2 regions of the Aeromonas rivuli genome follow, and region 2 is predicted to be linked to the other one. Evidence: predicted binding sites of a transcription regulator. Region 2 holds the regulator's gene; the other holds the start of a gene.
What was found. Region 2 encodes LexA, which represses DNA repair genes until DNA is damaged. Its sites were predicted from a motif close to ANCTGTNTNNNNANACAGNT; they were not measured.

Region 1: the regulator LexA is predicted to act here: its motif matches at 1,751-1,770, upstream of dinB (DNA polymerase IV).

What each region holds. Positions count from the first base shown of each region.
Region 1 is NZ_CP079742.1:3,267,652-3,272,076, reverse strand. It holds gene nqrF (NADH:ubiquinone reductase (Na(+)-transporting) subunit F) at 1-57, shown strand, start outside; gene KYK33_RS15010 (FAD:protein FMN transferase) at 61-1,104, shown strand; gene nqrM ((Na+)-NQR maturation NqrM) at 1,114-1,338, shown strand; gene KYK33_RS15000 (hypothetical protein) at 1,409-1,633, opposite strand; gene dinB (DNA polymerase IV) at 1,773-2,831, shown strand; gene KYK33_RS14990 (methyl-accepting chemotaxis protein) at 2,894-4,425, shown strand, end outside.
Region 2 is NZ_CP079742.1:4,191,334-4,195,758, forward strand. It holds gene ctaD (cytochrome c oxidase subunit I) at 1-86, opposite strand, end outside; gene coxB (cytochrome c oxidase subunit II) at 98-1,237, opposite strand; gene lexA (transcriptional repressor LexA) at 1,408-2,037, opposite strand; gene plsB (glycerol-3-phosphate 1-O-acyltransferase PlsB) at 2,241-4,425, shown strand, end outside.

The sequences.
Region 1 (4,425 bases), 920 kb from region 2:
CTGAAGAACCTCGGCGTTGAAGACGAAAACATCCTCCTGGATGACTTTGGTGGTTAATCCATGCGCAGTGTTGTAAAGACCTGGCTAGCCTTCGGGCTAGCCTTTTTCTTGGCAGGGTGTGGCCAGGAGAATGTCAAAACTCATCCGGAGATGCAGATCACCGGCAGCACCATGGGTACTTATTACTCCATCAAGGTGGCCGATGACGCCATCTTGGACAAAGCCAAGTTCCAGGCCGATATCGACCAGCTGCTCGAGCTGGTGAACGATCAGATGTCCACCTACAGGCCGGAGTCGGAACTGTCCCGGTTCAATCAGGCCCGTAACGCGACGCCGGTTGTGGTCTCTCGCGATACCGCCCGTGTGGTGACCGAGTCCCTGCATCTGGGCCGCGAGACCCGCGGCGCCCTGGATGTGACGGTGGGCCCTCTGGTCAATCTGTGGGGCTTTGGCCCGGATGCAAAGCTGACCAAGGTGCCATCCGATGAGCTGATCAGCCAGACTCGCCAGAAGACGGGGCTGGGCAATCTGCACGTGATCACCTCGGCCGATGCCGATACCCTGCAGAAGGACATTCCGGATCTCTATGTGGATCTCTCCTCCATCGCCAAAGGCTTTGGGGTCGACAAGGTCGCCGAGTATCTGGAAGCCAAGGGGTCGCGCAATTATCTGGTCGAGATCGGCGGCGAGCTGCGCATCAATGGCGTCAACGGCAAGGGTCACCCCTGGCGCGTCGCCATCGAGAAGCCAACCGTCAATCTGGGCTCGGTGCAGGAAGTGATCCAGGTCGGTGACAACGGGGTTGCCACCTCGGGGGATTATCGTAACTATTACGAACTGGATGGGCAGCGTTTCTCCCACACCATCGATCCCGCCACCGGCAAACCCATTCATCATCGACTGGTCTCGGTGACAGTGGTGCACCCCTCCTGCATGACGGCGGATGGGCTGGCCACGGCGTTGACGGTGATGGGCCCCGAGAAGGGGATGGCCTATGCGACCGAAAAAGGCTTGGCCATCTTCATGGTGACCAAGACGGATGAAGGGTTTGAGGAGCGTTACTCTCCCGCTTTCGAACCATTCCTGACCCGTGATGCTAAGTAAGGAATCAATATGCAGATTTTTCTGATCACCTTCGCGGTGTTTCTGTTGGTGGTGGCCGGTATGGCCATCGGTTACATCTTCCAGAAGAAGAGCATCTCGGGATCCTGTGGTGGTTTGGGCACTGTAGGTATCGAGAAGGCGTGCGACTGCCCTGATCCCTGTGACAATCGCAAGAAGAAGATGGCCAAGGAAGAGGCCCGCCGCAAGATGCTCGAAGAGCACAGGATCATCTGATTGCAAAAAGGCCATCTTCGGATGGCCTTTTTTATCTTGAGTCTGGCCAGGCAGACCGCCCCTGGCATTGCTAGTAGTCGTATTGGCGGCACTGTTTCTCGCTGTACTCCTGCTGCCAGCGGGCAAGTTCCTCGTGAGTGCCCAGGGTGTCGCCCTTGGCGATAACCTGCTTGAGCGTGGCTATCCTGTCGTGCAGCCAGCGGCACTCGGCGGTGGGATGCTGTTTGGCACTCCCCAGCATAGGCCAGAGCAGCAGCCCCAGAACCAGCCCCCGATATCCCCATCCTCTCTCCATATTGCCCCCTGATATGTCATCTATCGAGTCTTGTAGACTAGTCGAAAAAGTGGCCGAAAGATGCCGAATGACACCTATCTGGTCTAGGTCCCGGCGCTGGGGTAAGATGTTGGCATCAACTGTTTATTTGTACAGTGTCATGCGCAAGATCATTCACATCGATATGGATTGCTTCTTCGCCGCCGTCGAGATGCGCGAGAACCCGGCCCTGCGTGAGGTGCCGCTGGCCATCGGCGGTGCGGCGGACAGGCGCGGGGTCATCTCCACCTGCAACTATGTGGCACGCCGCTTTGGGGTGCGCTCCGCCATGCCGACCGCCCTGGCGCGCAAGCTCTGTCCCCCGCTGGTGCTGCTGCCGGGGCGGATGGCGCTCTACAAGGAGACCTCGACCCGGATCCAGGCCATCTTTGCCCGCTACACCGAGCTGGTTGAACCGCTCTCTCTGGATGAAGCCTATCTGGATGTCACCGACAGCCCCCATTGCGGCGGCAGTGCCACCCTGATGGCCGAGCAGATCCGCGCCGCCATCCAGAGTGAGCTGGGGCTGACCGCCTCGGCCGGGGTGGCGCCCAACAAGTTCCTGGCCAAGCTGGCGTGCGAGCGGCGCAAACCCGATGGTCTCTTCGTGATCGCCCCCCAGGAGGTGGACGATTTCGTGCGCCTGTTGCCCCTTGGCAAGATCCCGGGGATAGGGCGCAAGACGGCGGAGCGGCTTGAACTACAGGGGCTCTATCTGTGCGAAGATGCACGTCAACTGCCAAAAGAGGAGCTCAAGGGGCGATTTGGCAAGCTGGGTGTGATGCTGGCCGATCGCATCTGGGGACGCGACGACAGCCTGGTTCAGGCGAGCCGGGTGCGCAAGAGCATAGGGGTGGAAACTACCCTGGATGCCGATGTCTATGACGAGGCGGCTTGCTGGGCCGTGCTGACCCGGCTCATTCCCGAGCTGGAGCTGCGCTTTGGCCAGCGCTGTCCGCGGGACCAGATCATGGGGCAGGGGATCAAGCTCAAGTTTGCCGATTTCCAGCAGACCACCGTCTACCGCAGTCATGGAGGCTATTCGGCCCCTCTGTTCCATGATCTGCTCCATGAGGGGTTGGTGCGAGCGGAAGGAAAACCCATACGACTCCTTGGCTTGGTGGTGGGCCTGCCAAAGGAGGGGGAAGTGAATCAACTTAGTCTGGATCTCGACCGTTGAGGTTAAGTTTTTGTTATTGTCACCGATAACCTGTAGACGACTGCATTAAAAGGATGTTTCGCATGTTTTCTCTCTCAGTACAGGGGCGTATTACCCTGATTGCGGGTTGCTCCCTGCTGCTCTGTGCCGCCACGCTAGTGGTCTCCTCTCTCTACAACGCGTCCCGCATGCAAGGTGAGGTGATGACCTCCACCACGGCGGAGGCCGAACTGGCCGCGACCCGCTGGATGCAGGCCATGGGCTCGGAGCAGTCGGCCCGGATCACCAGCTATCTGGATGAAGCCTATTTCCGGGCCACCCTGCTGGCCCAGAGCCTGCTGTTCCAGCGCCAGAATGCCAGCGACAACTTCATCCACTCCGAGGCGCTGCGCGGGGCCGTCAACCAGCAACTGCACAATGCGGTCATGCACTCTCCGAACCTGCTTGGTGCCTATGCCATTTTTGAGCCCGATCAGCTCGATGGTGAGGATGCCAACTACCAGGGCTCCACGGATCTTGGCTCCAATGACAAGGGGCGCTTCTCCAGCTATTGGGCCCACGTAGGGGATAAGGTGAGTCTGGAGGTGATGAACGAAGCCACCCTGAATGATGCCAGTCCCGATGAGTCTGGCACCCCCAAGAATGAGTGGTATCGCTGCAGCCTGCGTGACAAGGCTCTCTGTCTGCTCGAGCCCTATCTCGACGAGGTGGGTAGCGAGGAGGTGTTGATGACCTCGGTCACCACGCCGCTGCTCGAAGAGGGCAAGCTGCTCGGCATGGTGGGCATGGATATCTCCTTGGCCAAGCTGCAAGCGCTGGTGGCCGAGATGGATCAGACCCTCTATCAGGGCCAGGGGCGGATACTGCTGCTCAGCCATGGCGGGCGGGTCGCCGGTGCTGCCGGTTTTGACATCATCCCCGGCAAGGCCCCCGGTGCACAGTTCCAGGGGCTGATGACCATGCTCACCGGCTGGCTCAGTGCGGGCCAGCCGCTCACTCAGTGGAGCCAGGATGGCAGCAGCCTGCAGAGCTTCATGCCGGTGACCATGCGGGGCAGCGAGCAGCGCTGGGGCATCTATATCGATTTGCCACGGGCTGTGGTGCTGGCGTCGGCCAGCGAGCTGCAACGCGAGCTGACGAGCCAGGCAACACGCAGCATCTGGTCCCAACTTGGGGTCGGCAGCCTGATCACCCTGGCGGCCCTGCTGTTTATCTGGTGGATGGCCCATCACATAGTGGCGCCCATTCGCGCCGTGGTGGCTCGTCTCAATGACATCGCCTCCGGGGAGGGGGATCTCACTCAGCGTATCGACATCCAGCGCAGCGACGAGATTGGCGAACTGGCCGATGGCTTCAACCGCTTCCTCAACAAGTTGCAGCTCACCATGGGCGACATCATCACCACAGTCGGCGGCACTCGGGCCAGCGCCACTCAGGCCGCAGTGGTGGCCGACAGTACCAGCGAGGGGATGCAGGCCCAGTATCAGGAAGTGGATCTGGTGGCGACCGCGTTCGAGGAGCTCAGCGCCACTGCGCTGCAGGTCTCGGGCCATGCCAAGGCGGCGGTTGCGGCGGCCGATGAAGCGGACAGTGCGGCCCTGGAGGGCAAGTTTGT
Region 2 (4,425 bases):
TGGTTGGTGGTCAGCAACCAACGCAGCAAGCCTCTGGGCTTATGGCCATGTTCTGCCTGATGATCGACATCCGTGACGACACTCATCTTGCTCTCTCCTACCTGGTTTTTCCCTTGAGGAAGGCATCTACATCCTTGGCCTGCACTTCATCGCCCTTGTTATTACCCCAGGCATTGCGCTCATAGGTGATCACGGCTGACAGCTCCTGCAGGCTTAGCTGATTGGCGAAGGCCTGCATGGCCGTCCCTGGTTTGCCGTGCAACACCCGCTCCAGGTGATCCGCCTTGGGGCCCATCGCAATGGGGCTGCCTTTGAGAGCGGGGAAAGCACCAGGCACCCCTGCTCCATTCGCCATATGGCAGGCGGCGCAGTGGCCCAGATAGATCTTCTCGCCAAGTTTCATCAATTCGTCCCGACTCATGGTCATGGCCAGCAGTTTCTGCTCCTGCTCCTTGGCCGCCAGCTGCTCGGTTCGGGTCTTGCTCAACCACTGATTAAACTCGTCCTCAGGCTTGGCGATAACCACTATGGGCATGAAACCATGCCCCTTGCCGCACAACTCGGCACATTGGCCGCGATAGATACCGGGTTGATCGATACGGGTCCATGCCTCGTTGATGAAGCCTGGGTTGGCATCCTTCTTCACCGCGAAAGCGGGCACCCACCAGGAGTGGATCACATCTTGGGAGGTGATGAGAAAACGTACCTTCTTGCCAGTGGGCAGCACCAAGGGGCGATCCACCTCAAGCAGGTAGTTCTCTCCTTTGTTGCGCTTGTTATCGATCTGCGCCTGAGGCGTCGCCAGCAGGCTGTAGTATTCGACGCCATCATCGAAGTAGCGGTAATGCCACTTCCACTGCGACCCCGTTATCTGCACAGTCAGGTCGGCATCGGTTGTATCTTCCATGGCGATCAGGGTACGAGTGGCCGGAATGGCCATGCCAATGAGGATGAGGAAAGGGATCAGGGTCCAGAGGATCTCGACTCTGGTACTCTCGTGGAAATGGGCGGCTTTCGCTCCCTTATCCTGCCGATGGTGCCAGATGGCCCAGAACATGACCCCGAACACCACCAGACCTATCAAGGCGCAGATGATGAGAATGGTCATGTGCAAGTCATAAACGTTACGACTGACCGCGCTGACACCCTCCGTCATGTTGAAGCGCATACCATTGCCGAGCGCAACACCGCTCCAGGCACACAGGAATATTGAGAGAGTAATCAGGACTCTTTTCACTCTGCCCCCATTTTTAGCGCTGCCCTGTCGGGCATTTCTTCCCTGAGATTGGTCTTTGGTGCCAATCGACAGGTTAAGTAAAGCAGCAAATGAGAATGTGTGAAAAAAGTGTTAAAAAAGAATTTGAAAAAACAGGCGGGAATAACAAGGCCCCTCAACGGGGCCCGGGGTTACATCCAGTCAGCGTTGCGGATCACGCCAACCGCCAACCCCTCGATGGTGAGATGCTGACTCGCCAGATCGACGGCGATGGGTTGTAACTCTTCGTTTTCGGGTAGCAGCCACACTTGGCTACCTTTACGCTGGAAGCGTTTGACGGTCACATCCTCATCGAGGCGCGCCACCACGACTTGACCGTTGCGAACCTCTTGGGTCTTGTGTACCGCGAGCAGATCACCATCCATGATACCGATGTTCTTCATACTCATGCCCTGCACGCGCAGCAGGAAGTCGGCTCTCGGGTGAAACAGAGCGGGATCGACTTTATAGTGGCTCTCGATATGTTCCTGGGCCAGGATGGGCTCGCCGGCCGCGACCTTGCCGATGAGCGGTAAACCCTGATCTTCGTTCGCTGCCGCCTCGACATCGTCGAGCAAGAGCCGAATGCCACGGGAAGTGCCTGGTAGTATCTCTATGGCCCCTTTCTTGGCCAGGGCTTTTAGATGTTCTTCAGCAGCATTGGCCGACTTGAAGCCGAGTTTCTGGGCGATCTCGGCGCGCGTCGGCGGCATACCGGTCTCGCTCATGTTGGCCTTGATGAGATCCAGCACCTGAGCCTGGCGGGGAGTAAGGGGTTTCATAAGATTGGCACCTGTTTTTTTATACAGCACACTGGCAGTATATACAGTGTGTTGACCAAGGCAAGGTTCGACTGACAATTGTCGCGCTCTGAGCTCAAATAACCCGGATCCCGTCCCCTAACGCGGACTCATCGTACCTCTCGGCGACAAGCACGGCATGATTTGCTATGCTCACGCCGCCTTTTTTTGGAGAGCAGACGCATATGTCCCTTGGGCAGAGAATTTCCAGAGCCATACTGCAGTGGCCAGTCAGTGGCTTGGTCAATCACAAGAGCCTGCCGGAAAATCCCATCGCAGAGCTCGACCTGGACCCGGCCAGACCCATAGTCTATGCCCTGAAAACCAGTTCAATCACCGATCTGCTGACCCTTCAGCAGTGCTGTGAAGATCTCGACCTGCCAGGCCCTTTCACCCCCCTGACACTGGGAGGAGAAACCGTACCTCGCTACGTCTGCCTCGACCGGCCACCCCCCCTGTTTGGTGCTCGCAGCAAGCCACTCCCCTTCCTGCAAGAGTTTCAGCAGTTACTGGATCTGCATAAGCGTGATGCCGGGCTGGACGTACAGATAGTGCCCATCACTCTGTTCTGGGGCCGCGCCCCAGGCCGTGAGGGAGAGGAAGCCTCCGGCTGGAACATCATCAGTAGCCTGGCCCCCAACCGGCTCAAGAAGGCGCTGATCGTGATCCTCAAGGGCCGGGAAAACCTGGTGCGCTTCTCGCCGCCGCTCTCCCTGCGCCAGATGGCTGACAAACATGGCACAGATCAGGCCATCGCCCACAAGCTGGCGCGGGTGGCTCGCATCCACTTCAGCCGCCAGCAGCTGGCCGCGACCGGCCCCAAGCTGCCTAATCGCACCCTGCTATTCAGGCAGCTTCTGGACTCCGGGGTGATTCAGCAGGCCATAGAGGAAGAGGCTGAGCGCGATAATATCAGCCTCGACAAGGCCCAGAAGCGTGCCCATGACTACATGGATGAGATCGCGTCTGACTTCTCCTATCGGCTGATCCGGCTGGGGGAGAGCTTCCTCGGCTGGCTCTGGAACAAACTCTACCGCGGCCTCTCGGTCAATGGCGCCGAAAAGGTGCGGCAACTGGCCCAGGAGGGCCACGAGATCGTCTATGTGCCCTGCCATCGCAGCCACATGGACTATCTGCTGCTCTCCTACGTCATCTACCACCAGGGCATGGTGCCGCCTCATATCGCCGCGGGCATCAACCTCAACTTCTGGCCGGCCGGTCCCCTGTTCCGCCGTGGCGGTGCTTTCTTCATTCGCCGCACCTTCAAGGGCAACCCCCTCTACAGCACTGTGTTCCGTGAATACCTCAACCTGCTGTTTGCCAAGGGTTATTCGGTGGAGTTCTTCACCGAGGGCGGACGTTCGCGCACCGGTCGCCTGCTCCCCCCCAAGACCGGTATGCTGGCCATGACGCTGCAGGCCATGATGCGTGGCCTGGACAGGCCGGTGACCCTGGTTCCCGTCTATCTGGGCTACGAACACGTGATGGAGGTCAACACCTACCACAACGAGCTCAAGGGCAGTCGCAAGGAGAAGGAGAGCTTCCTGCAAGTGCTGGGCATACTGCGCAAGTTGCGCAACTACGGCCGCGGCTTCGTCAACTTCGGTGAGCCGCTGACCCTCAATGGTTATCTCAACGAGCATGTGCCCGAATGGAGGGCTGATATTGGTCGGGACGAACGCCCGGACTGGATGGCGCCCACCGTCACCCGGCTGGCCGAGCTGCTGATGACCCGCATCAATGACGCCGCCGCCGTCAACGGCCTGACCCTGAGCGCCCTGGCACTGCTGGCCGCCGAGCGTCATGCCCTGACCCGCGACGAGTTGCAGGCCCAGCTCAATACCTATCTGGATTTGCTCAAACAGGTACCCTACAGCGAGCACAACACCTTGCCGGAAGCGGGTGCCAAGGATCTGCTGGATCAGGCCATGGAGCTCAACAAGTTTCAGGTCAGCGAAGACAAGCTGGGGCAGATCATCAGCCTGGACCGCTATCAGGCGATCCTGCTGACCTACTACCGCAACAATATCTTGCACCTGTTTGCCCTGCCCTCACTGGTGGCGGCGTTGATCGAGCGTTGCGAGGGGATCTCTCGCAACGAGATAGTGGCTCGCTGCATCGACATCTATCCCCTGCTCAAGACGGAGCTGTTCCTGCGCTATGAAGAGGATGAGCTGCCCAGTCTGATCGATGCCCTGCTGGCCGAGCTGCAACGCCAGCAACTGATCGAGTCCCGCGATGGTGGTCACTGGGTCAACCTCGGCAACCAGATGCGCCTGCTGTTGCTGGCCGAGAGCATCCAGGAGACGTTGCAGCGCTATGCCATAGTGCTGACTCGCATGCTTGCCCAGCCTCGCATAGAAGCTGAAC